3 regions of the Enterobacter adelaidei genome follow, and region 1 is predicted to be linked to each of the others. Evidence: predicted binding sites of a transcription regulator. Region 1 holds the regulator's gene; each other region holds the start of a gene.
The links. Region 1 encodes sigma-54, which starts transcription at its own class of promoters, with help from an activator protein. Its sites were predicted from a motif close to GTTGGCACANNTTTCGCTNT; they were not measured.

Region 1 (10,512 bases):
GCTGCTGATTTTTTTCTGTCAGAAGTTGGTTAAGATCCTCGGTGCGGCCGTTGACGGCGAAATTCCAACGAATCTGGTGCTTTCCCTGCTTGGTTTAGGGATCCCGGAAATGGCGCAGCTTATCCTGCCGCTAAGTCTTTTCCTTGGTCTGCTCATGACGCTGGGTAAGCTCTACACCGAGAGTGAAATCACGGTGATGCATGCCTGTGGTCTGAGCAAAGCCGTGCTGGTGAAGGCCGCGATGATACTGGCGCTGTTCACCGGTATCGTTGCGGCGGTGAATGTAATGTGGGCAGGTCCCATGTCCTCCCGTCATCAGGACGAAGTGCTGGCCGAAGCGAAAGCGAACCCCGGCATGGCGGCATTAGCCCAGGGGCAGTTCCAGCAGGCGACTGACGGTAACTCTGTGCTGTTTATTGAGAGCGTAGACGGCAGTAAATTCAACGACGTATTTCTGGCGCAGCTGCGTACGAAAGGTAACGCACGTCCGTCTGTGGTCGTCGCCGACTCTGGCCAGCTTGCTCAGCGCAAAGATGGTTCGCAAATTGTGACGCTGAATACAGGTACCCGTTTTGAAGGTACCGCGATGCTGCGTGACTTCCGTATCACGGACTTCCAGAACTACCAGGCCATTATTGGTCATCAGGCTGTGGCGCTCGACCCATCGGATACCGAACAAATGGACATGCGTACGCTGTGGAATACCGATACCGACAGAGCGCGCGCTGAGTTCCACTGGCGAATTACTCTCGTCTTTACGGTGTTTATGATGGCATTGATTGTGGTTCCGCTGAGCGTGGTCAACCCTCGCCAGGGACGTGTGCTCTCCATGCTGCCGGCGATGTTGCTGTACCTGATCTACTTCCTGCTGCAAACTTCGATTCGCTCAAACGGCGCTAAGGGTAAGCTGGATCCTATGGTCTGGACATGGGTCGTCAACAGCTTGTACATCTTACTGGCGCTGGGATTAAACCTGTGGGATACGGTGCCAGTGCGCCGCATACGTGCCCGATTCTCGCGTAAAGGAGCCATCTAATGCAGGCGTTTGGCGTTCTTGATCGCTATATCGGTAAAACCATTTTTACCACCATCATGATGACGTTGTTCATGCTGGTGTCGCTCTCCGGCATTATCAAATTTGTCGATCAGCTGAAAAAAGCCGGGCAGGGGAGCTATGACGCGATGGGCGCGGGGATGTACACCCTGCTCAGCGTGCCGAAAGATGTGCAAATCTTCTTCCCGATGGCAGCACTGTTAGGTGCGCTGCTGGGGCTGGGGATGCTGGCCCAGCGCAGCGAGCTGGTCGTCATGCAGGCATCGGGCTTCACCCGTATGCAGGTTGCGCTGTCGGTAATGAAAACCGCGATCCCTCTGGTGCTGTTGACCATGGCGATTGGCGAGTGGGTGGCACCGCAAGGTGAACAAACGGCGCGTAACTACCGTGCTCAGGCGATGTACGGCGGCTCTCTGCTTTCCACTCAGCAAGGTCTGTGGGCGAAAGACGGAAAAAGCTTCGTCTACATCGAACGCGTAAAAGGCAACGATGAGTTAGGCGGCGTGAGTATCTACTCCTTCAACGACCAGCGTCGTTTGCTGTCTGTCAAACACGCCTCATCGGCGAAGTTTGATCCCGAACATAAGCAGTGGCGTTTGTCACAGGTAGATGAGTCTGACCTGACAGACCCGAAACAGATCACCGGTTCTCAGACGGTTTCCGGCACGTGGAAGACGAACCTCACGCCGGATAAGCTCGGTGTTGTGGCACTGGATCCAGATGCGCTCTCTATCAGCGGTTTACACAACTATGTGAAATACCTGAAGTCGAGCGGCCAGGATGCCGGACGTTATCAGCTCAACATGTGGAGCAAGATCTTCCAGCCAATGTCCGTGGCGGTGATGATGCTGATGGCGCTGTCGTTTATCTTCGGCCCCCTGCGTAGTGTGCCGATGGGTGTACGTGTGGTAACCGGTATCAGCTTTGGCTTTGTATTCTACGTGCTCGACCAGATCTTCGGCCCGCTGACGCTGGTTTACGGCATCCCACCGATTATTGGTGCGTTGCTGCCAAGCGCCAGTTTCCTCCTGATCAGCCTCTGGCTGCTTCTGAAACGCTCCTGATTGACCTCTCCTCGCTTCCGGTTAACCGGGAGCGGGGCTAATCTCCTGTTTCACCCCGCACTTTTTCTCACAACCTTCAACGCCCCGCCGCGAATTTGAGTATTATTGAGCGATAAAGTCGTGAAGGGATCCCCTATGAAGCAAATTCGAATGCTTGCCCAGTACTACGTCGACCTGATGATGAAGCTCGGGCTGGTGCGTTTCTCCATGCTGCTTGCGCTGGCACTGGTTGTTCTGGCCATCGTTGTGCAGATGGCCGTCACCATGGTTTTGCATGGTCAGGTTGAGAGTATCGACGTTATCCGCTCCATCTTCTTTGGCTTGCTCATTACCCCCTGGGCGGTCTACTTCCTCTCCGTGGTGGTTGAACAGCTGGAAGAATCCCGTCAGCGCTTGTCAAAACTGGTCGATAAACTGGAAGAGATGCGCGAGCGCGACCTGAAGCTTAATGTTCAGCTCAAAGACAACATTGCGCAGTTAAATCAGGAGATTTCAGATCGTGAAAAGGCGGAAGCCGAACGTCAGGCCACACTGGAGCAGCTTAAAATCGAAATGAAAGAGCGTGAGGTAACGCAGATCCAGCTTGAGCAGCAATCCTCTTTCCTGCGTTCGTTCCTCGATGCTTCACCGGATCTGGTTTTCTACCGTAACGAAGACAAAGAGTTCTCCGGCTGTAACCGGGCGATGGAGCTGCTGACCGGGAAAAGTGAAAAGCAGCTGATTCACCTGAAACCTCAGGATGTCTATTCTGAGGAGGCGGCGGCCAAGGTCATGGAGACAGATGAAAAAGTCTTCCGCCACAACGTCTCGCTGACCTATGAACAGTGGCTGGATTACCCGGACGGGCGCAAAGCCTGCTTTGAGATCCGTAAAGTGCCGTACTACGACCGCGTCGGGAAACGTCATGGCCTGATGGGCTTTGGTCGCGATATTACCGAGCGTAAGCGCTATCAGGATGCCCTGGAGCGTGCCAGCCGCGATAAGACCACCTTTATCTCCACCATCAGCCACGAACTGCGTACGCCGCTTAATGGCATTGTTGGGTTGAGCCGTATTTTGCTGGACACCGATCTGACCGCGGAACAGGAAAAATACCTCAAAACTATCCATGTCTCGGCGGTCACGCTGGGTAATATCTTCAACGATATTATCGACATGGATAAGATGGAGCGCCGTAAAGTCCAACTGGATAACCAGCCGGTTGATTTCACCAGCTTCATGGCCGATCTGGAAAACTTGTCCGGTCTGCAGGCTCAGCAGAAAGGGCTGAGTTTTGTTATGGAACCCTCACTGCCACTGCCGCATAAAGTGGTCACGGACGGTACGCGCCTGCGCCAGATCCTGTGGAACCTTATCAGTAACGCCGTGAAATTTACCCAGAAGGGGCAAGTTGCGGTGCGCATCCGCTATGACGAAGGTGACATGCTGCACTTTGAGGTGGAAGACTCCGGGATTGGTATTCCACAGGAAGAGCAGGACAAAATTTTCGCGATGTACTACCAGGTGAAAGACAGCAACGGCGGGAAACCCGCCACCGGTACAGGCATTGGCCTGGCGGTATCTAAACGGCTTGCGAAGAGTATGGGCGGGGACATTACGGTAACCAGCCAGGCGGGCAAAGGCTCGACCTTCACGCTGACGGTACATGCGCCAGCGGTGGCTGAAGAGGTTGAGGATACCTTTGAAAACGACGATATGCCGCTGCCCGCGCTGCACGTCCTGTTGGTGGAAGACATCGAGCTGAACGTGATTGTGGCACGCTCGGTGCTGGAAAAACTGGGTAACAGTGTGGACGTGGCAATGACCGGTAAAGCCGCGCTGGAGATGTTTAAACCGGGTGAATATGACCTCGTCTTGCTGGATATTCAACTGCCGGATATGACCGGGCTGGATATCTCACGTGAACTGACGAGCAAGTATGCCGCTGACGATCTGCCGCCGCTGGTCGCGCTGACGGCGAACGTGCTGAAAGACAAAAAAGAGTACCTCGATGCCGGTATGGATGATGTGCTTAGCAAACCGCTGGCGGTGCCTGCCCTGACCGCCATGATCAAGAAGTTCTGGGATACCCGTGATGAAGAGGAGAGCACCATGACGTCTGTTGATAGCGCAAAAGCCCAAACGATACTCGATACCGCGATGCTGGAGCAGTATATCGATCTGGTTGGTCCAAAACTGATTACCGACGGTCTGGCCGTGTTCGAAAAGATGATGCCTGGCTATCTGAGCGTGCTGGAATCAAACCTGACGGCACGAGACCAGAAAGGTATTGTGGAAGAAGGGCATAAAATCAAAGGTGCGGCCGGCTCGGTTGGCCTGCGTCACCTGCAACAGCTGGGACAACAGATTCAGTCGCCTGATTTACCTGCATGGGAAGATAACGTGGGTGATTGGGTCGAAGAGATGAAACAAGAGTGGCAAAACGATGTTGCGGTACTTAAAGCCTGGGTCGACGCCAGAAAAAAATGACCCCGGCTTAACCGGGGTGCGCGAATACTGCGCCAACACCAGGGAAATCTTGGCTGCGCCTGTTTTTTCAAGTTATTTTCGAATGGGCGCCGCCTGAAAAATTTAGGCCGCACGCAGATAAGATAGCAAATCTTAAATGGTTTGTTACATGAATCAGTGAAATGTGTGAAGCATAGCGTTTTAATCAAAATTATTAATGTGCTTCAGCGAGTTGCAAAGAAGGAACCTGATGATGAAAAAGATTGGTGTCGTGCTAAGCGGATGTGGTGTTTACGACGGTTCAGAGATACATGAAGCCGTCATCACATTGTTGGCGCTTTCCCGAAACGGAGCTGATGTTGTCTGCTTCGCGCCGGATAAAAGCCAGACTGATGTAATTAATCATTTGACTGGCGAGCCGATGGCGGAAACTCGTAACGTGTTGATTGAAGCGGCACGCATCGTTCGCGGCGATATTCACCCTCTTAATCAGGCTAATGCTTCAGAGCTTGATGGGTTAATTGTGCCCGGCGGGTTTGGCGCAGCGAAAAACCTGAGCAGCTTTGCTTCCCAGGGGGCAGAGTGCCATGTTGATCCGGATTTAAAAGCGCTGTCACGTGCGATGCACGCTGCGGGTAAACCGCAGGGTTTTATCTGTATTGCCCCGGCGATGCTGCCGAAAATTTTTGATTTCCCACTGCGCCTGACCATTGGGACCGACATCGACACTGCTGAAGTTGTTGAGGATATGGGCGGCGAACATGTGCCGTGTCCTGTCGATGACATCGTGGTGGACGAAGACAATAAAATTATTACCACGCCTGCATACATGCTGGCGCAGAATATTGCTGAAGCAGCCACGGGCATTGAAAAGCTGGTGGACAGAGTGCTGGTGCTTGCTGAATGAGTCGTAAGTTCAGTCCCGATGCAAGGTTAAAGCGTTTCCTGCTGAGAGCTCTGCTCGTACTGGCGGTCTTCTGGGGCGGCGGGATTGCTTTATTCAGCATCGTACCGGTCCCTTTCTCTGCTGTGATGGTTGAGCGCCAGATTGGCGCATGGCTCTCTGGGGATTTCCGCTATGTTGCACATTCCGACTGGGTAAGCATGGACGTGATTTCACCGTTCATGGGGCTGGCAGTCATCGCGGCAGAGGATCAGAAATTCCCGGAGCACTGGGGGTTCGACGTGGCGGCCATTGAGAAGGCGCTTGCTCATAACGAACGCCACGAAAACCGCGTGCGCGGCGCATCAACGTTGTCGCAGCAGACGGCCAAAAATCTTTTTTTATGGGATGGTCGAAGCTGGGTGCGAAAAGGGCTGGAAGCGGGGTTGACCCTGGGGATGGAAACGGTCTGGAGTAAAAGACGCATTCTGACCGTCTATCTCAATATCGCTGAGTTTGGCGACGGCGTATTTGGTGTGGAAGCCGCTGCACAGCGTTATTTCAATAAGCCTGCAAGCCGTCTAAGTATGTCAGAAGCTGCGCTATTGGCCGCTGTTTTACCTAATCCCATCCGTTTTAAAGCCAGTGCCCCATCAGGCTACGTGCGAAGCCGACAGGCGTGGATTATGCGCCAGATGAATCAACTGGGCGGGGAGGGTTTTATGCAGCGTAATAATCTCATGTAGGGCGGGTAAGCACAGCGCCACCCGCCGAAGGGACGAACGTTAGTCTTCGTCAAAACCGGCGTTAAACAGCGCAATCACCGCCGCCAGCGCTTCCTCTTCCTGGGGGCCGGTGGCTTCTACTTCAATCTGGCGTCCTTTGGCTGAGTCCAGCATCAGCAGTGCGATCACGCTGTTCGCTTCCGCTTCTGTGCCTTCATCATTACGCAGCAGAACTTCTGCATCGAACCCCTGCATCAGCTCAAACAGCTTCATCGCCGGGCGTGCGTGCATGCCCAGCTTATTGGTGATCTCAACAGTTTGTTTTACGGTCATGTTTTACGTTTTTCCAGCGTGCGATGACGGGACTGAACGTTCTTTCCGCGTGAACGGAAATAATCGGCCAGCTGTTCGGCGATGTAGACCGAACGATGTTTACCGCCGGTACAGCCAATCGCCACTGTCAGGTAGCTACGATTGTTTGTTTCCAGCATAGGTAACCATAGCTCAAGGTAGCTTCGCGTCTGGTAGATAAAATTGTGAACTTCTGTGTGTCGGTCGAGGAAGGCCGCGACGGGTTTATCCAGACCTGTCATTGGACGCAGTTTCGGATCCCAGTGCGGGTTCGGCAGGAAACGCACGTCGAAAACATAATCCGCATCAATGGGGATACCGTGCTTAAAGCCGAAGGACTCGAACACCATCGTCAGTTCACGCTCGCGCTTGCCCAACAAACGGGTACGCAGCATTTCCGCCAGCTCATGAACGGACATCTCAGAGGTGTCGACGATCAGGTCAGCACGAGAACGAAGCGGCTCCAGCAGATCGCTCTCTTCGTCGATAGCGCTCTCCAGAGAGAGGTTCTTACTGGAAAGCGGATGCAGACGGCGGGTATCGCTGTAGCGGCGGATCAGGGTATTACGATCTGCATCCAGGAACAGCAACTGAGGTGAGAATTCCTCAGGCAGGTTACTCATCGCCTGCTCAAAAATTTCTGGCGATTCAGGCATATTACGAACGTCGATACTGACGGCGGCAGAGGTTTGTCTTTCCGCAAGCGTCCGAGCCAGATCGGGTAACAACACGACCGGCAGGTTATCTACGCAGTAAAAACCCATGTCTTCCAGCGCGCGCAGAGCAACGGATTTCCCCGACCCTGAACGGCCACTGACAATCATCAGTACCATGTTCCGTTTCTCCTCAGGACAACAGATGTGAAAGCCATCTCCTGGTTATGCATCATCCTGATTGCCTTCTGCTTCAGTGATAATTTGATAGAGCTCTTCATCACTTTGGGCTGAGCGCAGTCGACGGCAAATGGTTTTATCAGCCAGGCGTTTTGCGACCAGAGAAAGCGTATGCAGGTGGGTTTTCGTCTGGTCAGCAGGCACCAGCAGCGCGAAGAGGAGATCGACGGGCTGGTTATCAATGGCATCGAAGGCGATAGGGGTTTCCAGTTGCACAAACACACCGACGGCACGCAAGGTGTCTTCTTCCAGTTTGCCATGCGGGATCGCGATGCCATTGCCGATGCCGGTACTGCCCATCTTTTCACGGGTCAGGATAGCTTCGAACACTACCTGCGGCGGCAGGCCCAGCTGTTTTGCGGCCAGTTCACTGATGATCTCCAGCGCACGCTTTTTGCTCTGGCAGTGAACTGCACTGCGGGTACATTCCTGGTTAAGGACATTGCTCAGTTGAAGAGCGGAATCGTTGTTCATCATAATTTCACCTAAGCGCTAACTGTACAAATGGCCCGTTGTGTTTCACAACAGGCCGTCCTGCACCCGTTAACTGCCCGGACAATTAGTGTTGTTTCAGTTTATCTTTATGTTTATTAAGCTGTCGCGCAAGCTTATCAATCAAGCCGTCGATAGCCGCATACATGTCTTGCCCTTCCGCACTGGCATGGAGTTCACCCCCGTTGACGTGCAGGGTTGCATCCGAGATATGAGTCACTTTCTCCACTTTCAACACAATATAGACCTGATTGATCCTTTCGAAATACTGCTCGAGTTTTGCAAACTTCGCGTTCACGAAGTCGCGTAAAGCCTCAGTAATTTCGACGTTTTGTCCAGTGATGTTGAGCTGCATAGTGTCTTCCTTATCGGTTGTGTCAAACCAGCTGTTTACGCTGGTTGGACGGCGGAATGGATAAAGACTCTCGATACTTCGCAACAGTACGACGTGCCACCATAATACCCTGGTCGGACAGCATGGTGGTTAACTTACTGTCACTCAGTGGCTTCGCGGGGTTCTCCGCGGCGATCAACTTCTTCACCAGTGCGCGAATTGCCGTTGACGACGCTTCACCGCCGCCCTCGGTATTCACATGACTGGAGAAGAAATACTTAAGCTCAAAAATACCGCGTGGACTGTGCAGATACTTCTGCGTGGTGACGCGGGAAATGGTTGATTCATGCATCTCGACGGCCTGGGCAATATCTGCCAGTACCATCGGTTTCATATACTCTTCACCCTGCTCAAAGAAAGCCTGCTGCTGTTCGACAATACAGCGGCTGACGCGGAGCAGCGTATCATTTCGGCTCTCCAGACTTTTGATCAACCATCGTGCTTCCTGCAGATTGCTACGAATATATTGGTTGTCAGAGTCGTTTCGTGCGCTGGTGCACATGGAGGCATACTGCTGGTTGATTTGCAGGCGAGGGATGCTGTCAGAGTTCAGTTCAACGACCCAGCGGCCATTGTGTTTTCTGACCAGCACATCCGGGATCACGTACTCGGGTTCGCTGGTCTGGATCGACTGTCCGGGGCGTGGATCGAGCGACTGGATCAGATTCACCGCTTCTTTCAGCACCTCTTCTTTCAGGCGTGTGACGCGCATCAGGGTGCGGAAATCGTGGTTAGCCAACAGATCCAGATGATCGCTAATGATAACGCGCGCCTCATCAATCCATGGCGTCTCTTTGCTGAACTGAGAAAGCTGGATCAGCAGGCAGTCGCGTAGATCTTTTGCCGCCACACCGACCGGATCGAAACGCTGGATACGCTTCAGAACGGCTTCAACTTCCTCAAGCTCTATCTCGTCGTCGCCCATGCTTTCCAGAATATCGTCCAGCGTGACGGTTAAATAGCCCGTGTCGTCAACGGCATCGACAATTGACGTGGCAATCGCGCGGTCGGTATCGGAGAAGGGGGTCAGTTCCACCTGCCACATCAGATAATCCTGTAGCGACTGGGTGGTTTCACCCTGATAGACCGGTAGCTCATCATCCTGGTAGTCTGCACGCGTACCGGAAGGGGTTCCGGCGGTGTAGATTTCATCCCAGCTGGCATCCAGCGGAAGCTCGTCCGGCATCTCTTTTTGTTCGAGTGCATCAGCGGTATCGAGCGCTTCTGTATCCTGCGACTGCTGGGTATCTACCTCGTCATGAAGATCGGTTTGTTCCAGCAGCGGATTGCTGTCCAGCGCCTGCTGGAGCTCCTGCTGGAGTTCTAACGTGGACAGTTGCAACAGGCGAATTGCCTGCTGTAGCTGCGGCGTCATCGCCAGTTGTTGGCTGAGCCTTAATTGCAAACCTTGCTTCATGTTCAGAGCATTTTTCTCCGGTTCGGCGTTACGTTACCTCTACCCTATCAGAGTCTGAAGTCTTCCCCAAGATAGACGCGCTTAACATGATCATCTTCGAGGATCTGCTGCGGCGTACCGTGGGCGATCAGATTGCCCTGGCTCACAATATAGGCGCGTTCACACACGGCCAGCGTTTCACGCACGTTGTGGTCAGTGATCAGTACGCCAAGCCCGCTGTCGCGCAGGTGTTCAATGATACGTTTAATGTCGATAACGGAGATGGGGTCAACGCCCGCAAACGGTTCATCCAGAAGGATAAATTTCGGGTTTGCGGCCAGCGCACGCGCGATTTCAACGCGGCGACGTTCACCCCCGGAGAGCGCCTGACCGAGGCTGTCACGCAGGTGCTCAATGTGGAATTCTTCCATCAGCTCGTTGGCACGATCCTGTCGCTGTTCGCTGGTCAGGTCGTTACGAATTTGTAGAACCGCCATCAGGTTATCGTAAACGCTAAGACGACGGAAAATAGAGGCTTCCTGCGGCAGATAGCCGATTCCGCGACGCGCGCGAGCGTGCAACGGCAGAAGGCTGATGTCTTCATCGTCAATAACAATGTTGCCGGCATCGCGCGGCACAATGCCAACGACCATGTAAAACGTGGTGGTTTTACCCGCACCGTTAGGGCCAAGCAGGCCAACAATTTCGCCGGAGTTGACGGTCAGACTGACATCTTCTACGACACGGCGGCCCTTATAGGCCTTCGCGAGATTTTTTGCAGTTAATGTTGCCATAACGAATTAGTTACTCTT
Region 2 (10,512 bases), 1.4 Mb from region 1:
AGCACCAGCATCACCACCAGAAACAGCACCGTATAGATGAATATAAATTTCATATTTGGGTTGTAGGTCAGGTGGAAAAATTCGTGGAAGGGCACTCCACCTTCTTTAGCCCGACGGCCAAACTCCAGACCGAAAAAGGTAGGAGGAGGGGCTGAAACACCATTGGGCCCTCCGGTGAAGGTCAGCCAGTTGTTCAGGATCAGACGAATGATCTCCCCAAACCCGAGGGTCACAATGGCCAGATAGTCACCGTGCATGCGCAGCACCGGGAAACCGAGCAGGGCACCTGCGGCAGCGGCCATGATTGCCGCCAGCGGTAGCATGCTCCAGAAGCCTAACCCAAGATACTCATAACCCAGCGCCAGGCCATAAGCGCCGATGGCATAGAACGCGACATATCCCAGGTCCAGCAGACCGGCCAGACCCACGACGATGTTAAGTCCCAGACCAAGAAGCACGTAGATCAGCCCGAGAATGGCAACGGTCAGCACATATTTGGTGGCGACAAACGGGAAGCAAATCGCAAGGGTAATCACCAGAGGAATAATCCAGCGCATGCGGCTTTTGTATTCCGGGGGGCGGACATACACGCCCGCGCTATCGGCCTCAAAGCGTGACTGGAAACGGGCTCCGGTAGCAGTACCCAAGAAAGCGCTCAGCAGAAAGCGCCCCAGCATCACTATGCCAACCATCCAGGCCAGCCTTTGTCCGGCAAAGTTGAAGCTGTACCCGTCCAGCACCACGCCCGCAATTGGACCGAAGATAATCAGCGCAATCAGCCCGGAAAAAATGGCGTCCAGAGTGCAGCGTTTGAGAGAAAAACCGTGGCTTGTCATCGTTGCTCCCTCACACTTTGGCCACAATCGGGCGACCAAGCAGTCCCTGGGGACGGAAAATAAGGATCATCACCAGAAGCCCAAACGAGAACACATCTTTATAGTCCGAGTTCACCATGCCCGAGAACTGGGCTTCCGCCACGCCGAGAATAAGTCCGCCGAGCATTGCCCCGGGCAGGGAACCGATGCCGCCGAGTACCGCCGCGGTAAAGGCTTTGATGCCAATGACAAATCCGACGTAGAAATCAAAGGTGCCGTAATTCATGGTGATGAGCACACCCGCCAGACCCGCCATTGCCGCGCCGATGACAAAGACCAGCGAAATAATCCGGTCGGTGTTTATCCCCAGAATGGAGGCCATTTTGCGGTCCTGTTGCACCGCGCGGCACATCCGTCCCAGGCGGGTATGGTTGATTATCCAGGTGAGGACCAGCATGCCGGCAAATGAAGCGACCAGAATAAACACTTTAGTATAGGTTATCTGAACGAACCCTTCCCCCAGATGCAGGCGAATAACGCCATCCAGCATGGTCGGAACCCCTTGCTGGCGCGGTCCCTGGTTCAACTGCGCGTAGTTTTGCAGAATAAGCGACATCCCGATGGCGGAGATCAGTGGCGCCAGGCGTGTGGAGTTTCGCAGCGGCTTATAGGCAATTCGCTCGATGGTCCAGCCGTAAACCCCGGTCACCACAATAGTGAAAACCAGCGTCCCGAGGATCAACAGAGGGAACGACTGCAGGCCGAAGAATGACAGCAGCGCCAGGCCAATGGCGCAGAGATAGGCGGAAATCATATACACTTCGCCGTGGGCGAAATTAATCATGCCGATAATGCCGTACACCATGGTGTAGCCGATGGCGATCAGGCCGTAGACGGAGCCCAGCGTTAAGCCATTAATTAACTGTTGCAGGAAGAATGTACTCATCTTAGCGCGCTCGTTTTTATAGGCTGCGCGACTTACGCAGCCTGATGTTTATTACGCGCCGACAGGCTGGCCTGCCGGCGTTGAGCGTGATTCCGTCCCGTTACTGCACTTCCTTATATTTTCCTTTGTCGTCCCACTGGTAAACCACGTAGTCAGACACTTTCAGATCGCCTTTGCTGTCCCAGGCTTTTTTGCCCATCACCGTGTCGACGGCATTGGCTTTCAGCCACTCGCTGGCTTTGGCTGAGTCCTTGCCACCGGTGGCTTTGAAGGCAGCAGCAATGGCCTGTACAGAGGCATAGGAATAGAGGGTGTAACCTTCGGGTTCGAATTTACCGGCACGGAATTTCTCGATAACCGCTTTACCGTCCGGGATCAGGCGCGGATCTTTACCGAAGGTCATGTAAATGCCGTTGGTGTATTGCGGGCCGCCCGCGGCGGTTACCATCTCTTCGTTGACAATACAGTCGCCGGAGAAGAATTTCGCCTGCACGCCCTGTTCACGCATCTGGCGAACCAGCGGACCGGCTTCCGGGTGACAGCCACCGAAGAACACCACGTCCGGTTTTTGTGCACCGATCTTCGTCACCAGCGCGTTAAAGTCTTTTTCACCGCGCGAAAGTCCCTCATACATCACATCCTGAACCCCGCGTTTCGCCAGCGCCGCTTTGGTGGCGTCAGCCAGACCCTGACCATAAGTATCTTTATCGTGAATGATCACCACACGTTTGGCTTTCAGCTTGTCGATGATGAAGTCGCTGGCGACCTGGCCCTGCTGGTCATCGCGTCCGCACATGCGGAACATGTCGCTCATACCGCGTTCAGTAATCAGCGGGTTGGTCGAGCCGGGAGTGATGGCAATAATCCCCGCATCGCTGTAAACCTCGGAGGCGGGCATGGTGGAAGAGGAGCAGAAGTGGCCGACCACGGCGTTGACTTTATCCTGGTCCACCAGACGGTTAGCAACAGCCACAGCCTGTTTCGGCTCGCAGGCGTCATCCCCCTGAACCAGTTTGATCTTCTCCCCGTTAATGCCGCCAGCAGCATTAATGTCTTCAGCGGCTTGCGTTGCGCCGTGCCAGTACTGATCGCCATAGGTGGCATTGGGGCCTGTGAACGGTCCGGCGACACCAATCACAATATCTGCCTGGGCGGAAAATGCGGTCACCAGGCAACCGGCCAACACAAGAGAAAGAGGCGTTCTGATAAATTTCAGCGACATTATTATGTTCCTTAGCAAAGAGGTTTTTGCACCACGGCGTATACCCAAACGCCCGACGGCGCAGCCAGTCCAAAACACGAGCAAGAACAAAATGCACTAAACGAACAAGATCCAGACTGCATCCTGCGTGATACGGCGAGGTTTCCATGCGCAACTTCGCGCGAAGAACATTAAGCAAAAACGTTGCCAGAATGGTTAACCCATTGATGGGTTTGCGACATGTTTGAGTATAGAGCCCCGTGTTATGTCGCCTTGCGGGAGGAGAAGAAATTACAGCGGAGATCACATATCGTTAACAATAAAGCCCATAAGTTGTGCAGGAGTCACGATTTGCACGTTTTTGCAGCAATAAAGACCTAAACTTCAACCCGGAAAGGTGTGCGATATGTGGTAGGATCCTTTCCTTTTTATCAGGAGTGTCAGCGATGACTGAAGGCCCATTGAATGAAAGCGAAATGGAGTGGCTTGAAGAGACATTAATGTCTTACGGTCACGACGATGCGTCCGTGATTGACGTCTCCGAACTGGACGGCATGCTTACCGCAGTGCTTTCTGGCCCCGTTGTCGTCGAGCCCGATACCTGGCTGGTGGCGGTGTGGGGTGGCGAGAAATACATTCCACGCTGGAAAAACGATCGTGAGATGAACCGTTTTATCGATCTCTGCTTTAAGCATATGAACGATATCGCCGAGCGCCTGAGCGAATACCCGGATCAGTTTGAACCGATGTTTGGTTACAACGACGTGGACGGTGAAAGCTATACCGTTGTGGAAGAGTGGTGCTACGGCTACATGCGCGGCGTGGCGCTGACGGACTGGTCTGCCTTGCCGGAAGATCTAAAGGCCGATCTGGATGTGATTGCGCTGCACGGTACGGAAGAGAACAGTGAGAAACTGGATGCGCTGACAGAAGAGGAATATAAAGCCAGCATTGAAAGCATCCAGCCTGCGGCACTGCGTTTGTACAATTATTGGGTGAACAACCCGCAGCAACCGGAAGCGAAGAAGCCGATTGTGAATGGGGCGAAGGTCGGGCGTAACGATCCGTGTCCTTGCGGCAGCGGGAAGAAGTTTAAGAGCTGCTGTTTGCACTGATAAAAAAGGGGCTGATGATAGCCCCTTTTTTAGTTACCCCACTTCAGACAGCATTCCCGCTGCAATCAAAACCTGCACCAGAATAATCACCACGCCACAGCCAAACACGATACACAGCAGCGGTTTTCCCCCCGCCACGCGATACCCTTGCTGAGGATGTTGCTGACGGCTCTTCCATGCCAGCAGGGAAGGGAGCAACAGGGCAAGGATCGACAGTGCCACCCCCGCGTAACCCAGCGCCATCACAAACCCGCGCGGGTAAAACAGCGCAAAGGCCAGCGGTGGCAGGAAGGTAATTGCGCCCGTCTGCAACCGGCCAGCCGCGGTATTGCGACGCTGGAACAGGTCAGCCAGGTAATCAAACAGGCCCAGCGCCACGCCCAGGAACGACGTGGCCAGTGCCAGGTCGGCAAACAGGTGTACCGCCAGTTCCACATGTGGAGAGGTCACAACCTCGCGCAGTGCCAGCAGAAAACCATTCAGGCCAGCGTGTTGCGCCATCAGTCCAATAAAGGTCGAAGAGTCAATGCTGCCCAGCGTCACCAGTTGCCAGAAAATATAGGCAATCAGGGGGATCGCGCTGCCGATAACAAAGACACGGCGCAGCTTGCGAATATCGCCGTTCATATAGCTGACAATGCTCGGCACGCTGCCGTGAAAACCAAACGAAGTGAAAATGACCGGGATCGCGGAAAGCGCCAGCCCTTTTTCCAGCGGCAGCGTCAGCAGGTTGACCTTGTGTACATGCGGCGCGAGCAGTACCAGCATCACAATCAGGAACAGAATTTTGGCGCTGAACAGAAAACGGTTAAACAGATCGACCAGCGACGTCCCCACGCAGACCACACCCCCGCCGATGAGTGCAAAGAAAATGGCGCCGGTTGCCGGGGTAATATCGGAGCCGAACCAGTCATTGACGCTGGAGGCGATGAGCTCCCCGGCACCGCTGATATAGGCGGCAGTCAGAGCGTACATCAGGAACATCATGCTAAAGCCGGTTATCCACTGACCGTAGCGTCCCAGATAGCGTGCTGCAAGAGAACCCAGACCGGTGTCGGCTGGCACATGCTGATAAACCTCAAGCAACAACAGTGCGGTGTAGCACATTAACGCCCAGAGCATACCAAGTAGCAGCAAGGTCATCCCAAACCCCACGCCTGCGGCTGCCAGGGGCATTGCCAGCATTCCTGCTCCAATCGTCGTTCCGGCGACGATAAAAATACTTCCCAGGGTTCTGTTTTTCACGCTTTCCTCTACAACGATTCGTAATCGCGACAAAATCTGCGGCGCAGAGTAAGGGAAAAGCGGTAACTCGTCAAATCACCGTTACAAGTAGTGTAATGAAATATTTACGAGATCGAGCGCTCTGCGATCATGCATGGGGCGTCATCCAGACGTAACGTTAATAAGGGGAACAGGAAATACAATGAGGGTTTTGATGCAGGGAATGTAAGTAAAAAACGCGGCGCCGATTTTCGGCACCGCGCTGGAATTAGTTTTGCGTATCGAGGGTAGAAAGTTCTTTATCAATAAAGTAAAGACCTTCGCCAGATTTACCCACCAGAGATAATTTATCCAGGACGGATTTAAACAGCTTCTCTTCTTCGTGCTGTTCAGCAACATACCATTGCAGGAAGTTAAAGGTTGGATAATCCTGGCTGGTCATCGCCGCATGAACCAGTTCGTTAATCTTCTGTGTGATTAATTGTTCGTGCTCGTAGGTTGCGCGGAACAGTTCATCGAGAGAATTATATTCAGCAAAAGGGGATGTCACGGTTTCAATGCGCGGCAGGGCGCCGGTATCTGTCAGATAATCAAACAGACGTTGCATATGGGTCATCTCTTCCTGAGCGTGACGACGCAAAAACGCAGCCGCGCCTTCGAAACTGTGGTAGCTGCACCAGGCGCTCATCTGCTGGTAGAGCAGGGACGAAAAAAGCTCAAGGTTCATTTGTGCATTGAGCTTGTCGATCATTTCAGTTTTCAGCATAGTGGCGCTCCCGGTTATTATTTCTGATTCACAATGAGCGATACTATAATTTGTTATTTAATTATTTGCAAAACGTAAAATTTTTATTTCTTTATTTAAAATACGAATGGGAATAAAACGCATTGACGATTTTTATATTTATTAATGAGAATTATTTTTGTTCGTAATGAAATAAACTGCCAGCAAACACTGGCAGTCCTGATTAATACCACGGATTATTTGACTTAGGGTTAACGGCAAAACCCATACATTTATACTGGATAGTCACGCTCTCGTTCAGACACAGAGAGCCGCTAATCAGCGTGCAGGTTTTGATGGGCTGGCCATAGGCAGAGGCGGTGGCATACCCCATGCTCTGACACGCTTTTGCCGCCGTACCGTTATTCACATACTCATCAGAATACGCATTTTGTAGCGCCGCCTGGCCGTAGTCGAGGCGGACTATGCCGTTGGGCGCGTCGAGACTACTGACCTCAGCCTGGCGGTTAATGCTACACCCCGCGAGCAGCAGGATCGTGCCAGCTACGATGACTCTTTTCATGGTTCGCTCTGAATGGATGGAAATACGTTATCGTACCTGCAGATGTCTGCTGCAATGCCTGGAATAGCCGGACAATCTGCCCTCTCTCTTTGCAACGGGATGGAATTGAATGTAATCCGCATCCGGTACATTTAATATTGGCGGTTTTTTTGTACCTGTACGTGACGAAGGGGAGATAAAAGAGCCTGCGTTTTGCTACTATGGCGGCCTTTAAATAAGGAGAAAGCCCCCATGTCTCAAAACCTGAGTGCCGAGCAGGAACTGGTCTCTGACGTTGTCGCCTGTCAGCTGGTTATCAAACAAATTCTTGATGTCCTGGACGTTATTGCGCCGGTTGAAGTGCGCGAGAAGATGTCAACTCAGCTGAAAAACATTGATTTCGCCAGTCATCCGGCAGCGGCTGATCCGGTTACGCTTCGTGCCATCCAAAAAGCCATTGCGCTGATTGAGCTGCGATTCACGCCGCAGAGTGAGTCTCACTGAAGAGTGGAAATGGGCGACAGTATTTGTCGCCCTTCAATGCCATCAGAAGAACGTCTGGACCAGCAGGTAGCTTGCCGCGCACGCACAACTTACACCAATCAGCCCTGGCAGAATAAAGCTGTGGTTGATGATAAATTTGCCGATGCGGGTCGTGCCTGAACGGTCAAAACCGATACAGGCCAAATCACTTGGATAGGTCGGCAGGACAAAATACCCGTATGACGCCGGGAAAAAGGCGATCAGCATTTTCGGCTCAATACCCAACATCAGGCCCATGGGCGCAACGGCCGTCAGCGCTGCGGCCTGGCTGTTCACCAGCTTCGACACCAGAAACAGTACAATGGCATACGTCCACGGGTGGCTTTTCACAACGCCTTCCAGCGCCAGTTTTAACTCGTCAAGATGCGCCTGGAAAAAGGTATCACTCATCCACGCCACGCCGAACACCGAGAAGATCGCCACCATTCCGGCTTTGAATACCGCACCGTTAGAAATAGCAGAGGCATTGACCTTGCAGGCCATCAGCATTACGGCGCCTGCAATTAACATCATCATCTGAATGACAAGGTTCATCGACAGCGCCGTCATTTTGCCTTTCAGCTCAAAGGCGGGGCGTAATTCCGGGAATGCCCCCAGCAGCACCACTACGGCAATACCGGCAAAGAAAATCCACGTGGACCAGTAGGCTTGTTTTGGAAAACGTTGATTCATTAACGTCTCTGTTCCGCCATAGATAAACTCGCGCTGCTTTGGATCTTTAAGCTTCTCCTGAAAATCCATGTCGTCGGCCAGATCTTTCCCGCGCCGCAAACTCCACAGGGCAGCGATGGCTACACCGAAAAGTGAAGCAGGAACTGACACTGCAAGTATTTCAAGGATGCCCCACGCATGGCCAATTCCATGCTGAGCGCCCAGGATGGACACCAGCGATACAACGGCAACGGAAACCGGTGATGCCGTAATCGCCATCTGCGAGGCAACGGATGCCACCGCCATTGGACGTTCCGGACGGATCCCTTTTTTCAGGGCGATATCTGCAATGATCGGGAACATGGTGTAGACCACATGCCCGGTACCACACAGAAAAGTCAGCATCCAGGTGGTAAAGGGGGCGAGAAGTGTGATGTGCTGTGGGTGTTTACGCAGAAGGCGCTCTGCAAATTGCATCATGACATTGAGACCGCCTGCGGTCTGCAGAGTAGCTGCGCAACCAATCACCGCGAGGATAGTCAACATGACGTCAACCGGGGGCTTGCCAGGTTGCAGCCCAAAAACAAAACACAAAATAAAAAGCCCAATACCGCTTATTAACCCCAGCCCCATACCGCCGAAACGTGTACCTGTCAGCAGGCAGAGGAGAATGACAACAAACTCGATGGTGATCATGATGCTCCCTCGTCAATGATTATGTAATTAAATAAATCATTACATGTTGTGTGGGTAATCATTGGGAGCAAGATCTGATTTGTTAAATTTCAGCAAAAGCAGAAGGTTGGCGGTGAGAAGGGAAACCTGCGCCCGGACGGGCGCGGGTTAAAAGGGATCAGTGATGTTGCACCGTCACAATGTCGAGCAGGTGACGGTCAGTTTGTTCCGGGCATAACCCTGCCTGTCGCGCATTGCGCAGTTCATCCGCCAGTATCTTCAGCAGCATGCCGTCCTGCTGCTGTTCTTTGTCCATGTCGCGTAAGAATTTAAGGGTGGTAGTGTCTTGCTGCGCTTTGGCTTCATCGGCCAGTTTACTCAGAGTGGTGCAACGTTGCTCATACTCTTCAAGCGTTTTCTGGAACAGTTCTTCCAGGGAGGAGTAGTCATCATTAATGGTATCAAGGGCTTTAACAACAGGATTGGCGCCAACGGCCTTCATGAAGTTAAAGACGCGCATCATGTGCGTGACGTTACTTTGCGCCTGAGTACGGAAGAATGTTGCTGAACCCGTAAGACTGTTCTCAGCACACCACGCACTTAAGTGAAGGTGCAGATTGGACGCATAGAACTCAAGGTTCATCTGCGCATTTAGTTTTTGCATCATCGTTGGGGTAGCCATACTCATATCCTTATTGACTGTGGGACGAGATGTCCGCTGCTTAACCTGAGCGTCAGGCATTGACGAAGAACTCGCAGATATACAATTTCCGCAGTATCTAAAATCGACCTAAAATTCACTTCCTGTGTTCGATATAAATAAGCATACCCTTGTCTCCGGGGTAAGAAAACTCCTAAGTACCTTATTTTTACCATACATTACAAAAATTAAAATACTACAAATTTGCAAATGGATTTTCATAAAGTAAATATAGCATAAACCATTGATAATTAATTGTTATTTTAATTTGTCGCATGCTAATGTTCTTCCGTAAATATTAAGTCGGAATAATGCTCTGAGAAAAAATGAAATACGGATTATTCATTGCGAATATATGATACGCGGGAAAAATTGCGCTAAATCAATTTCTGCAGAATAACAGTCTGATGTGGTTCCCGCGCATTTGTGATGAAACGCAGTTTGATCTTTTTTTTCGTTGGTTGCCATTTTTCCCGGCGGACGGTGTCAGGGATTTCTTAGCTAATCTTATGGATAATTCTGCTTAACCCTCTTTCATTTGTCTGACAAATCCTGCCTTTTTTATGTCATTTTTCGCTGAATTTATGTACGCAATTACTGTAATTCTGCGGTGTGATGGGGCTCTCTTATGGATGATTAATTTCCCGCTAAAACTATCACCAGCAATAACGCTTATGACGAGGTAAGCGCTAATGCCTTGTTTTAAGTCCGATTAAATTAGAAGCACGCACATATTCCCTACAGAAAAGAATGCTAAAGCTGGAGTTTACCATGCACAAATTTACTAAAGCGCTGGCGGCCATCGGTCTGGCTGCCGTTATGTCACAATCCGCTATCGCTGAGAATTTAAAACTCGGTTTTTTGGTAAAACAGCCCGAAGAACCCTGGTTCCAGACTGAGTGGAAATTCGCAGATAAAGCCGGAAAAGATTTAGGTTTTGAAGTGATTAAAATCGCCGTGCCTGACGGTGAAAAAACCCTGAATGCCATCGACAGCCTGGCGGCCAGCGGTGCGAAAGGTTTCGTTATCTGCACACCCGATCCAAAACTGGGATCGGCAATCGCGGCGAAAGCGCGCGGTTACGACATGAAGGTCATTGCGGTTGACGATCAGTTCGTTAACGCCAAAGGCAAACCGATGGACAGCGTCCCTCTGGTGATGATGGCGGCGACCAAAATCGGTGAACGTCAGGGCCAGGAACTTTATAAAGAGATGCAAAAACGCGGCTGGGATGTGAAAGAAACCGCTGTGATGGCCATTACTGCGGACGAACTGGACACGGCTCGCCGCCGTACTTCCGGTTCCATGGACGCGCTGAAAGCAGCCGGCTTCCCGGAAAAACAGATCTACAAAGTC
Region 3 (10,512 bases), 470 kb from region 1:
ACGTTAAAGATTTTGGCGAAATCCTCAATCTCTTGATAGAGATACGTCATATCCCACAGCTTCTGGCGGCTGCCATACATATCGCCGGTGGCTTTTTTGGTCGCGCACATGCCCGGTGACACGTAGCTGTTCACGCCGAGGGTCATCAGGTCTTCGCGTTTTGCGACCTTACTTTCCGGCCCCAGCAGCAGCGGCGTCTGGGCGGGGACAAAGTCAGGATTTTGCGCAAGCACGGATTCAAGGGTAGGGATTTCAACTGTCAGGGTTTTGATTTTCGCGTTCTGTTCCGCCAGCTGCGGTAGCACTTTGGTCGGCCAGAAGGCGCTGGCCTTCACCTTATCCTCCAGACCCAGCAGGAGCAAAATTTCGACGGTGTTCTGACCCAGGGCCACGACGCGTTCCGGTGCTTTGGTGAACGTCTCTTTATAGCCACAGTTTTCAATTGTCAGAGGATACGTTGTTGCCAGAGCAGAACTGACCGACGCAACCGCCAGGCCTAACGCGCAGAAGATCTTTTTCATGAAATGCTACCCATCATTAACATTATTTTTTTTGATGCAAATGAAACTCATTATTAAGGCGGAATTTTATACAGAGGAAAATATTGCGTGTCAATGAGGGACATTACGAGGGGGTACAAAAGGCGGTGCCAGAAAAACACCGCCCGAATGACAGCTTAAACCAGGCTCTCTTTATCAATTCCCAAACGCTTCATACGCGACAACAGGGTGGTCCGTTTTAACCCTAAACGCTGTGCCGCCCCTTTTGGCCCGGCTACCACGCCGTTGGTCTCTTTCAGTACGCGCATAATGAGCTGATATTCATCTTCTCCCTCTTTCGCTATCTCGGCGGTGGGCACGGTCATGTCAGAAAGGGTCACCTCAGGCAGGGACAGTTGCAGCACGCTACCTCGCGTTAGTAACACCGCACGTTCAATGACGTTTTCCAGCTCACGCACATTGCCGGGCCACTCCATAGACGAGAGTGTGCGTAACGTTTCGGCAGGAATACTGTCGATGTTTCGCCCCATCCGGCGCGCGATCTTGGCAGTAAAGGCTTTGACCAGCAGAGGGATATCTTCCGGGCGCTCGCGCAGGGGCGGCAGAAAGATCGGGAAGACATCCAGGCGATAGTAGAGATCGCTGCGAAACTCGCGGTCAGCGACCATTTTTTTCAGGTCACGGTTGGTGGCGGCAATGAGCCGTACATCGGTCTGGATCAGCTTGTTGCTGCCAAGACGCTCAAACTCTTGCTCCTGTAATACCCGCAGTAGTTTAGGCTGCAGTTCCAGCGGCATATCGCCGACTTCGTCGAGGAACAGCGAGCTTTTGTCCGCCAGCTCAAAACGACCCAGGCGCTGGCTACTGGCACCGGTAAACGCCCCGCGTTCGTGGCCGAACAGATCGCTTTCCAGCAGACCGGCAGGCATAGCCGCGCAGTTCATTTTCACCATCCGGCGACCATTGCGGTTGCTCAGGTTGTGGATGGCGCGGGCAATCAACTCTTTACCCGTGCCCGTTTCGCCCAGGATCAGAACTGTACTGTCGCTTTGAGCCACCATCTCCACCTGCTTGAGCACGCTGTACATCGCGTCGCTGCGCCCGATGATTTCACCAAACTCGCTGTCCACGTTGTTGAGCTGTTCGGTCAGGGCCAGGTTTTCATCCACCAGCCGCTCTTTCAGACGGTGGATCTCCTGATAGGCCAGGGCGTTATCCAGCGCGATGGAGATTCGCTCGGCGATCTGGCGCAGCAGCTTCAGGTTGGCAGTGGTAAACACTCCTTCCTCACATTGCGCCAGCTTCAGCACGCCGAGCATGGTATTGCCAGACATCAGCGGCAGCAGGCACAGGGTCTGAATTTTGTTGCCCCAGGTGTTAAACAGCATCCGCTCATAGGGGGCTACCGGATCCTGCTCATCAAGGTTAAGCAGCAAGATCTCTTTGCTTTTGAAGACCCGTTCAGACAGCGTACCCGCTTCATCCACTTCGCTTTGCTCGTGTGCCGGGTTGGCTTCATCGAGGTAATGTGTGGAGTAGATATTCAGCTTGCCCTTACGATGCCCCCGCAGCGCAATGCTGATGGCATCAATTTTGAAATAGTGGTGGATCTCTTTCGAGACTTCGCTGACCAGTTCATCCATATCAAGCCGGGAAAGCACGGCGTTGGTAATAGCGACCAGAATGCGGAAGTTGTCGCGCTCGCGGCTCAGCAGGTCGTAATCGACGTTATTGGTGACACGGCTTTGGATCTGCTCCGCGACGACGGCCACAATCTGAGTAAAGGTGTGCAGACGCTCGTATTCCGCCTCGCTCCAGGGCTGGTCGGTTGTGCGGATAAACTCGCAGCCACCAAAAATATGGCCTTCTGCGGCCAGCGGCAACATGCAGTAATGACCGAAAGAGTGATAGAGAGAACTTTCCGCCAGCCTCGGCCAGGCCTGCCGGAACTCCTCAAAATTACAGTGCAGGATTTCAGGCCGGGAGAGAATACGGCGCACCGGGCCATGAGCGAGATAGGTTTCATCTTCGTATTCAAACGTTTTGTCATTACCACGCGTGGAGTAGTAGCTCGCGCGATGCGTTCCGCTATGCCAGAGCACAATGGCGGCGCTGTCTGCCAGTGCAGATTGCCTGACCATGCGCGTCAGGGCATCGCTCAGCGCACCGAGATCGGGCTGCTGTAAAAGTGTGCGCGTGATATCAAACAGGCCCTGCTGTCCAAGATCGCTCATCGGTGTATACGGCATATTGCTTTCCAATAGAAACTGGCAAATAAAAGAATTTCAGCGCTGACTGCTTTTGGCGCGGCCTAGCAAATACGGGGTAATGGTTCAGCGTGTGGTAGATCCAGCGTACGTTTCACGCCGAAAATCCCGGTCAGGCGCACCCCTTTGCGCTCAACCACTTCACCAATAATGGCGGCCTCTTTCCCTAAAGGATGCGCACGTAGCATGTCCAGTACCACGTCAGCGACGTGGCGTTCAACGCCGATCACCAGCTTGCCTTCGTTGGCAAAATTGAGAGGATCAAGACCCAATAATTCACACAGGCCGCGAACGGCAGGCTTAACGGGCAGACTACGCTCGCTAAGTTCAATACCCCACCCGCAGCTTGCCGCGAACTCATGTACCACGGCATTCACGCCGCCACGGGTGGCGTCGCGAAGGGCTTTTACGCCCGGAATGGTACGCAGTGTCTGAATAAGCGGGGTGAGCACCGCGCAGTCGCTACACAGTTCGCCATCCAGCCCTAAACCTTCGCGCAGGTTAAGGATAGTCGCTCCATGACAGCCCAGCGTTCCTGTCACGAGAAGCACGTCGCCGACGTTAAGCTGTTGTGCCCCCCAGTGAATATCGGCAGGGATAGCCCCCATGCCGGCGGTGTTGATGAACAGCTTGTCGGCTGCGCCGCGCTGCACCACTTTGGTATCACCTGTGACGATGGCAATCCCGGCCTCCCGCGCGGTCTTCGCCATACTGTTAACCACTGTTGTAAGCGTCTCCAGCGCTAAACCTTCTTCAAGGATAAATCCGCAGGAGAGGTAGCGTGGAACGGCACCGCTGACAGCGACGTCGTTTGCTGTGCCGCAGATGGCGAGCTTACCGATATCGCCGCCCGGGAAGAACAACGGGTCAATCACATAGCTGTCGGTGGAGAACGCCAGTCTGTCGCCTTGCGCGGTGAGGGTTGCCAGGTCAATGCGCGCCTGATCTTCCTGCTCAGCGAGCCAGGGGTTATTAAACGCCTCCATAAACAGCCGGCTAATCAGCTGCTGCATTGCCTGCCCACCGCTGCCATGCGCCATTTCCACCGTGCTCATGCTTCACACTCCTGATTGCGATACTGATACCACGCGGCACAGGCTCCTTCTGAGGAGACCATCAGCGCGCCAAACGCCGTTTGCGGGTTACAGGTGTTGCCAAATAACGGGCATTGGTGAGGTTTGCATTTGCCCGTGAGGACCTCGCCGCAGCGAGACCGGGGATCGTCGCAAACCTGTTGTGGTTGCGGATGGAAATGCGCTTCAGCATCGAATGATTGATACGCAGGCGTCAGACGCACGCCGGATTCGGCAATCAGTCCCAGGCCGCGCCATTCACTGTCGCCTTCGACGCTAAACACCTCCGCAATGGCTTGCTGAGCGCGTGTATTGCCTGCGTCAGGCACGACGCGGCGGTACTGATTTTCCACCGTACTCAGGGCTGCTATTTTCTGCTCAACCAGCATGGTCACGCCTTGCAGTAGATCAAGAGGTTCGAAACCAGCCACCACTAATGGACGATTGTACTGTTCAGCGATAAAACTGTAGGCGTCTGTACCGATGACCATGCTGACATGGCCTGGTGCCAGGAAAGCGTCAATGCCGTTACCCGGTTCTTCCAGCAGGCTACGCAGCGTGGGGATGAGCGTAATGTGCTGGCAGAAAAAGAAAAAGTTCTTGATGTTGCGGGCTCTGGCCTGCTGTAGCGTGATTGCCGTGGCCGGCATGGTGGTTTCAAAACCCAGACCGAAAAACACGATTTTACGGGTGGGGTTATCCGCTGCCAGCGTCAGGGCATCCATCGGCGAGTAGACGATCCGGATGTCCGCTCCACGCGCTTTAGCCTGCAATAGTGAGCCATTTTTCCCTGGCACACGCATCGCGTCGCCAAAGGTGCAAAAAATGACGTCGGGCTGGCTGGCGATTTCGATACAGCTGTCGATACGTCCCATCGGCAGAACACACACCGGACAGCCAGGGCCGTGAATAAACTCGATGTTCTCTGGCAGAAGCTGGTCGAGACCAAATTTGAAGATGGCATGGGTATGACCACCGCACACTTCCATAATGCGCAGTGGTTTTGCTGCGCTGTAGTCCAGTAGCGCCGCTCGCATTTTCAGGTGTTCGATAAGCTGCATCACCTGTTCTGGCGCGCGGTATTCATCAACGTAACGCATCTGCTATCGCTCCTCGCCGTACAGCAGAGCGCCCACGTCAGGCTCCACATCAAACATATTTTGCAGCGCATCGAGCGTGTCGCGCGCTTCCGCTTCGTTAATCACGCTCATGGCAAAGCCCACGTGCACCAGCACCCACTGGCCGAGGCGTGAAGCGCCAGTTTCATCAACACTGCCGACCAGCGTCAGGTCTACATCGCGCAATAATCCACACACATCCACTCTGGCCTGATTCTCGTCAATGGCGTGAATTTGTCCCGGTACGCCTATGCACATCGTTCGCTCTCCAGCCAGTTCAACCAGTTTTCCATACCGTCACCGCGCGTGGCGGACACCAGCAGGATACTAATGTCCGGGTTGACTTCACGGGCATACGCCAGGCACTTATCCACATCAAAATTCAGGTATGGCAGCAGGTCGACCTTGTTCAGCAGCATGATGGACGCGGCGGCAAACATATGCGGGTATTTCAGCGGCTTGTCTTCGCCTTCGGTCACCGAAAGCACGGCCACTTTATGCCGTTCACCGAGGTCAAAGCTCGCCGGGCAAACCAGGTTGCCGACGTTTTCAATAAACAGGATACCGTTATCTGCCAGTGGCAGACGTGGGGTGGCGTCGGCAATCATCTGCGCATCCAGGTGGCAGCCTTTGCCTGTATTGACCTGAATGGCAGGCGTGCCGGTTTTGCGAATACGGGCGGCGTCGTTGACAGTCTGCTGATCGCCTTCGATCACCGCGCAGGAGACGCGCGCATTCAGGCGTTTGAGGGTCTCTGTCAGCAGCGTGGTTTTGCCGGAACCGGGGCTGGAGACCAGATTCAGCACCAACTGTTTGCGGGTAGCAAAACGGGCACGGTTGCGGGCGGCGATCTGGTTATTTTTGTCCAGCACGTTGATTTCGACTTCCAGCATCTGGCGCTGGCTGATGCCCGGCGCATGTGTCCCCGCTTCACCGTGACCGTAATGCAGGTCACCCGCGTCAGATTGTTGAGGAGCGAAAGTGATACCGGTTAATGCCGATGCAGGGCGCGGGGCGGGTGAAAAGGGCGCGGAGCGAAACGCGGAGTGAGGACGGTGTTCATCCCCTTCTATATACAGGTTGCCTTCGCCGCAACCGCAGGTGCTACACATAATTTACTCCTTCTCGATTTCGAGTCGTTGGATCTGCATGCCGTCATCCGCCACGATGCGCAGCCCGGCACTCTGGCATTGCGGACAGCGCTGAACCTTCGATGAGAGCAGGGTGATGTACTGCTGACATTGTTCACACCAGCACTCTGCCTGCTGCTCTTCAATATGGAGTTCGCAGCCTTCCGCCAGCGTGCCGCGACAAACCAGCTCAAAACAGAAATTCAGGGCGCTGGTCTCGACACAGGAAAATGCCCCGACTTTCAGCCAGACACCGGTGACGCGTTTCGCGTGGTTTTGCACTGCCTGCTGTTCGATAAGCTCCAGAGCCCGCTGGCAGAGGGTGATTTCGTGCATGACGCCTCCTCAATGAATTGCCCCGGTAATGCAATAACAATGCCAGCTTGATTTTTGTTAAGGGGTGACGATGTCAACGCTGTCGAAATGACACGTCGACACCGCGGAGTTGACAGGTGTCTATTATTTTAATTTCTTTAAAATCAATAAAATAAAAACTGGCATGGAATCTGCTTAACAGCCGCTATCTCCATTAACCGGATACCTTTTATGACTATTTGGGAAATCAGCGAAAAAGCGGATTACATCGCGCAGCGCCATCAGCAATTACAGGACCAGTGGCACCTGTACTGCAACTCTCTGGTTCAGGGCATCACCCTGTCGAAAGCACGTCTTCACCACGCAATGAGCTGCGCGGCACAAGGTGATATGCGCTTTGTCCTCTTCGGCCATTTCACCATCAACGTTACCCTGGCGGATAACTTCAACAGCCACACCATCGAGTACTACCTCGAGACAAAAGACGGTGAAAAACAGTGTATTGGGAAGGCACAGCTGATGGTAGACGGCATGGTGGATGGTCACGTCAGTAACCGCGATCGCCAGCAGGTGCTGGAGCACTATCTGGAAAAAATCGCGCCAGTTTATGACGGTTTATACGCCGCCGTTGAACACGATCTCCCGGTCAATCTGGCGCAGTTGATGGATGGGCATGCCTCAGCGAATGTGGCCTGACTCTTACGTGTCGAGAAATGTCGACAAGACAGTTTTTCGTCAAAAATGACTATCACCAGAGGATAACCCGGTGAACCGTTTTGTAATTGCTGACTCGACGGTCTGTATTGGCTGTCGAACCTGTGAGGCGGCGTGTTCGGAAACGCATCGCCTGCATGGGGTGCAGTCCATGCCGCGTCTGCACATCATGCGTAATGAAAAGGAGTCTGCCCCGCAGCTCTGTCATCACTGTGAAGATGCCCCTTGCGCGGGTGTTTGCCCTGTGAATGCCATCACTCGCGTTGATGGCGCTGTCCAGCTGAACGAAAGCCTGTGCGTGAGCTGCAAGCTGTGCGGAATTGCCTGCCCGTTCGGCGCGATTGAATTTTCCGGCAGCCGCCCGCTGCATATTCCGGCTAATGCCAACACGCCGAAAGCCCCTCCTGCGCCCCCGGCCCCCGCGAAGGTAAGTACGCTGCTTGACTGGGTCCCCGGCATTCGTGCCGTCGCGGTGAAATGCGACCTGTGCAGCTTTGATGAGCAAGGTCCAGCGTGCGTACGCACCTGCCCGACCAAAGCGCTGATTCTGGTTAACATCCGCGATATCGCCCGCACCAGCAAGCGTAAACGTGAGCTGACCATCAATAGCGATTTTGGCGATCTTTCGCTTCTGCAGGCGCTTAATGAGGAGGTGAAATGAACGCCATAACCATGATCAACAGCGCCGTGGCGTACTTTACCGCCGCCGCAGTACTGGCGCTGATCTTCTCTTTGCATAAAACCCTGAGCGGCTGGATCGCCGGAATCGGCGGGGCGGTCGGTAGCCTGATGACGCTGGCGGCGGGCGGTGTCGTCCTGCTCGGTGGTCAATCCGTAGAGGCCATGATGCCGCTGATTCGCCACACCGTGGAGATTACGCCGCTAAATGCCATCTGGCTGGTGACGTTTGGCCTGTGCGGTCTGTTTATCAGTCTGTTCAATATTGACTGGCACCGCCATCAGAATATTAAAGCCAACGGCCTGCTGATTAACCTGCTGCTGGCAACGGCGGTCTGTACCGTTATTGCCAGTAACCTCGGGGCGCTGGTGGTGATGGCGGAAATCATGGCGTTGTGTGGTGTCTTCCTGACGGGCTGCAGCGCCTCCGGCAAACTGTGGTTTGCGCTGGGCCGTCTCGGGACGCTGCTGCTGGCGCTGGCCTGCTGGCTGGTGTGGCAGCGCTTCGGCACGCTGGACTTCTCCGCACTCAACGGTCATCCGCTGGGGAATGACGTCTGGCTGCTGGGCGTTATTGGCTTTGGCCTGCTCGCCGGGATCATCCCGCTGCACGGCTGGGTGCCGCAGGCGCATGCGAATGCCTCCGCACCTGCTGCCGCGCTGTTTTCTGTGGTGGTGATGAAGGTCGGTCTGTTCGGCATTTTGGCGATTACGCTGACCGGCGGCCAGCCTCCGCTGTGGTGGGGCGTCGTGCTGCTGATCGCCGGGATGATCACCGCGTTCGTCGGCGGTCTGTACGCCCTGATGGAGCATAATATCCAGCGTCTTCTGGCGTACCACACGCTGGAAAATATCGGCATCATCCTGCTCGGTATTGGCGCGGGCGTGACCGGGTTAGCGCTCAATCAACCGGCGCTGATTGCCGCCGGTTTTATCGGCGGTCTCTATCACCTGATTAACCATAGCCTGTTTAAAAGCACGCTGTTCCTGGGCGCGGGGAGCGTCTGGTTCCGCACTGGCCATCGCGATATCGAAAAGCTTGGCGGCATTGGCAAAAAGATGCCCGTGATTTCACTGGCGATGCTGGTCGGTCTGATGGCGATGGCGGCGCTGCCGCCGCTCAACGGCTTTGCCGGGGAGTGGGTGATCTATCAGTCCTTCTTCGCGCTCGGCCAGAGCGACGCGTTTATCGCCCGTCTGCTGGGGCCGCTTCTGGCGGTCGGGCTGGCGATTACCGGGGCGCTGGCGGTGATGTGTATGGCGAAAGTCTACGGCGTCACCTTCCTCGGCGCGCCGCGCACCCGCGAAGCTGAAAATGCCTGCTGTGCACCGGTGTTGATGGGGGGGAGCGTGGTTGCGCTGGCGCTGTGCTGCATCGCGGGCGGCGTCGCTGCGCCGTGGCTGTTGCCGCTGCTGGGAAGCGCTATTCCGCTGCCGCTGACCGTGGCGAATACCACCGTTTCTCAGCCGATGATTGCGCTGCTGCTGATTGCCGCGCCGCTGCTGCCATTCATTCTGATGCTGTTCTTCAAGCGCGACCGACTCGCCTCCCGCTCGCGCGGTGCGGCGTGGGCCTGCGGTTATGAACATGAACAATCAATGGTGATCACCGCCCACGGCTTTGCCATGCCGGTGAAAGAGAACTTTGCTGCCGTGCTGAAGCTTCGCCACTGGTTGAACCCGGTGGCCTGGATCCCTGGCTGGCAGAGCGCTGCCGTGCCTGCGCTGTTCCGCCGTCTGGCCGTTATCGAGCTGGCGGTGCTGGTAGTGATTGTGATTTCACGAGGAGCCTGACATGAGTTTGTTACTGGCACTACTTCAGGCGCTGGTGTTATTCGCCGTTGCGCCGCTGCTTTCCGGGGTGAGCCGCGTGGCGCGCGCCCGAATGCACAACCGTCGCGGGCCTGGCGTGCTGCAGGAGTACCGCGATCTCTTCAAATTGCTCACTCGCCAGAGCGTGGCCCCGGATGCTGCAGGCTGGGTCTTCCGCCTGACACCGTTTGTGATGGTGGGCGTGATGCTCACCATCGCCACCGCGCTGCCGGTGGTGACGGTGGGTTCACCGTTGTCGGTACTGGGTGATTTGATCACGCTTATCTATCTCTTCGCTATCGCCCGTTTCTTCTTTGCGATTGCGGGCCTGGACACGGGGAGTCCGTTTACCGGTCTTGGCGCCAGCCGTGAGGCGATGCTCGGCGTGCTCGTCGAGCCGATCCTGCTGCTGGGGCTCTGGGTGGCGGCGCAGGTTGCAGGCTCTACCCACATCAGTTTTATCACTAACACCGTTTATCACTGGCCGTTGGCCCGTTCCATTCCGCTGGTTCTGGCGCTGTGTGCCTGCGCGTTTGCCACCTTTATTGAGATGGGCAAACTGCCGTTCGATCTCGCGGAAGCGGAGCAGGAGCTGCAGGAAGGGCCGCTGACGGAGTACAGCGGCTATGGCTTTGCGGTGCTGAAGTGGGGCATCAGCCTCAAACAGCTGGTGGTGCTGCAGATGTTTGTCGGTGTCTTCTTCCCGTGGGGACAGATGACGCATTTCTCGGTGAGTAGTCTGGTGCTGGCCGTGGTCGTTGCGGCGCTCAAACTTCTGGTCGGCGTGTTGGTGATTGCCCTGTTTGAAAACAGCATGGCGCGTCTGCGCTTTGTCGCGACATCGCGCATCACCTGGGCCGGTTTTGGTTTCGCATTTTTAGCGTTCGTCTCCTTGCTGGTGGCGT

Region 2: AAHF05_RS13455 (branched-chain amino acid ABC transporter substrate-binding protein) is a predicted target of sigma-54. The motif match lies at 3,155-3,174, and genes of this name have one in related genera.
Region 3: hypA (hydrogenase maturation nickel metallochaperone HypA) is a predicted target of sigma-54. The motif match lies at 6,452-6,471, and genes of this name have one in related genera.

What each region holds. Positions count from the first base shown of each region.
Region 1 covers NZ_CP154353.1:4,122,476-4,132,987, reverse strand. The annotation lists gene lptF (LPS export ABC transporter permease LptF) at 1-1,036, shown strand, start outside; gene lptG (LPS export ABC transporter permease LptG) at 1,036-2,118, shown strand; gene arcB (aerobic respiration two-component sensor histidine kinase ArcB) at 2,254-4,587, shown strand; gene elbB (isoprenoid biosynthesis glyoxalase ElbB) at 4,820-5,473, shown strand; gene mtgA (monofunctional biosynthetic peptidoglycan transglycosylase) at 5,470-6,195, shown strand; gene npr (PTS phosphocarrier protein NPr) at 6,235-6,507, opposite strand; gene rapZ (RNase adapter RapZ) at 6,504-7,358, opposite strand; gene ptsN (PTS IIA-like nitrogen regulatory protein PtsN) at 7,404-7,895, opposite strand; gene hpf (ribosome hibernation promoting factor) at 7,978-8,265, opposite strand; gene rpoN (RNA polymerase factor sigma-54) at 8,288-9,721, opposite strand; gene lptB (LPS export ABC transporter ATP-binding protein) at 9,769-10,494, opposite strand; gene lptA (lipopolysaccharide ABC transporter substrate-binding protein LptA) at 10,501-10,512, opposite strand, start outside.
Region 2 covers NZ_CP154353.1:2,757,214-2,767,725, reverse strand. The annotation lists gene livM (high-affinity branched-chain amino acid ABC transporter permease LivM) at 1-836, opposite strand, end outside; gene AAHF05_RS13460 (branched-chain amino acid ABC transporter permease LivH) at 847-1,761, opposite strand; gene AAHF05_RS13455 (branched-chain amino acid ABC transporter substrate-binding protein) at 1,862-2,983, opposite strand; gene AAHF05_RS13450 (YecA family protein) at 3,409-4,077, shown strand; gene tyrP (tyrosine transporter TyrP) at 4,111-5,322, opposite strand; gene ftnA (non-heme ferritin) at 5,570-6,067, opposite strand; gene yecR (YecR family lipoprotein) at 6,270-6,608, opposite strand; gene AAHF05_RS13430 (DUF2766 family protein) at 6,840-7,091, shown strand; gene AAHF05_RS13425 (anaerobic C4-dicarboxylate transporter) at 7,134-8,477, opposite strand; gene AAHF05_RS13420 (non-heme ferritin-like protein) at 8,635-9,138, opposite strand; gene araF (arabinose ABC transporter substrate-binding protein AraF) at 9,928-10,512, shown strand, end outside.
Region 3 covers NZ_CP154353.1:3,648,770-3,659,281, reverse strand. The annotation lists gene AAHF05_RS17800 (ABC transporter substrate-binding protein) at 1-521, opposite strand, end outside; gene flhA (formate hydrogenlyase transcriptional activator FlhA) at 677-2,749, opposite strand; gene hypE (hydrogenase expression/formation protein HypE) at 2,812-3,822, opposite strand; gene hypD (hydrogenase formation protein HypD) at 3,819-4,940, opposite strand; gene AAHF05_RS17780 (HypC/HybG/HupF family hydrogenase formation chaperone) at 4,944-5,216, opposite strand; gene hypB (hydrogenase nickel incorporation protein HypB) at 5,207-6,070, opposite strand; gene hypA (hydrogenase maturation nickel metallochaperone HypA) at 6,074-6,424, opposite strand; gene hycA (formate hydrogenlyase regulator HycA) at 6,635-7,099, shown strand; gene AAHF05_RS17760 (4Fe-4S dicluster domain-containing protein) at 7,170-7,778, shown strand; gene hycC (formate hydrogenlyase subunit 3) at 7,775-9,589, shown strand; gene AAHF05_RS17750 (respiratory chain complex I subunit 1 family protein) at 9,591-10,512, shown strand, end outside.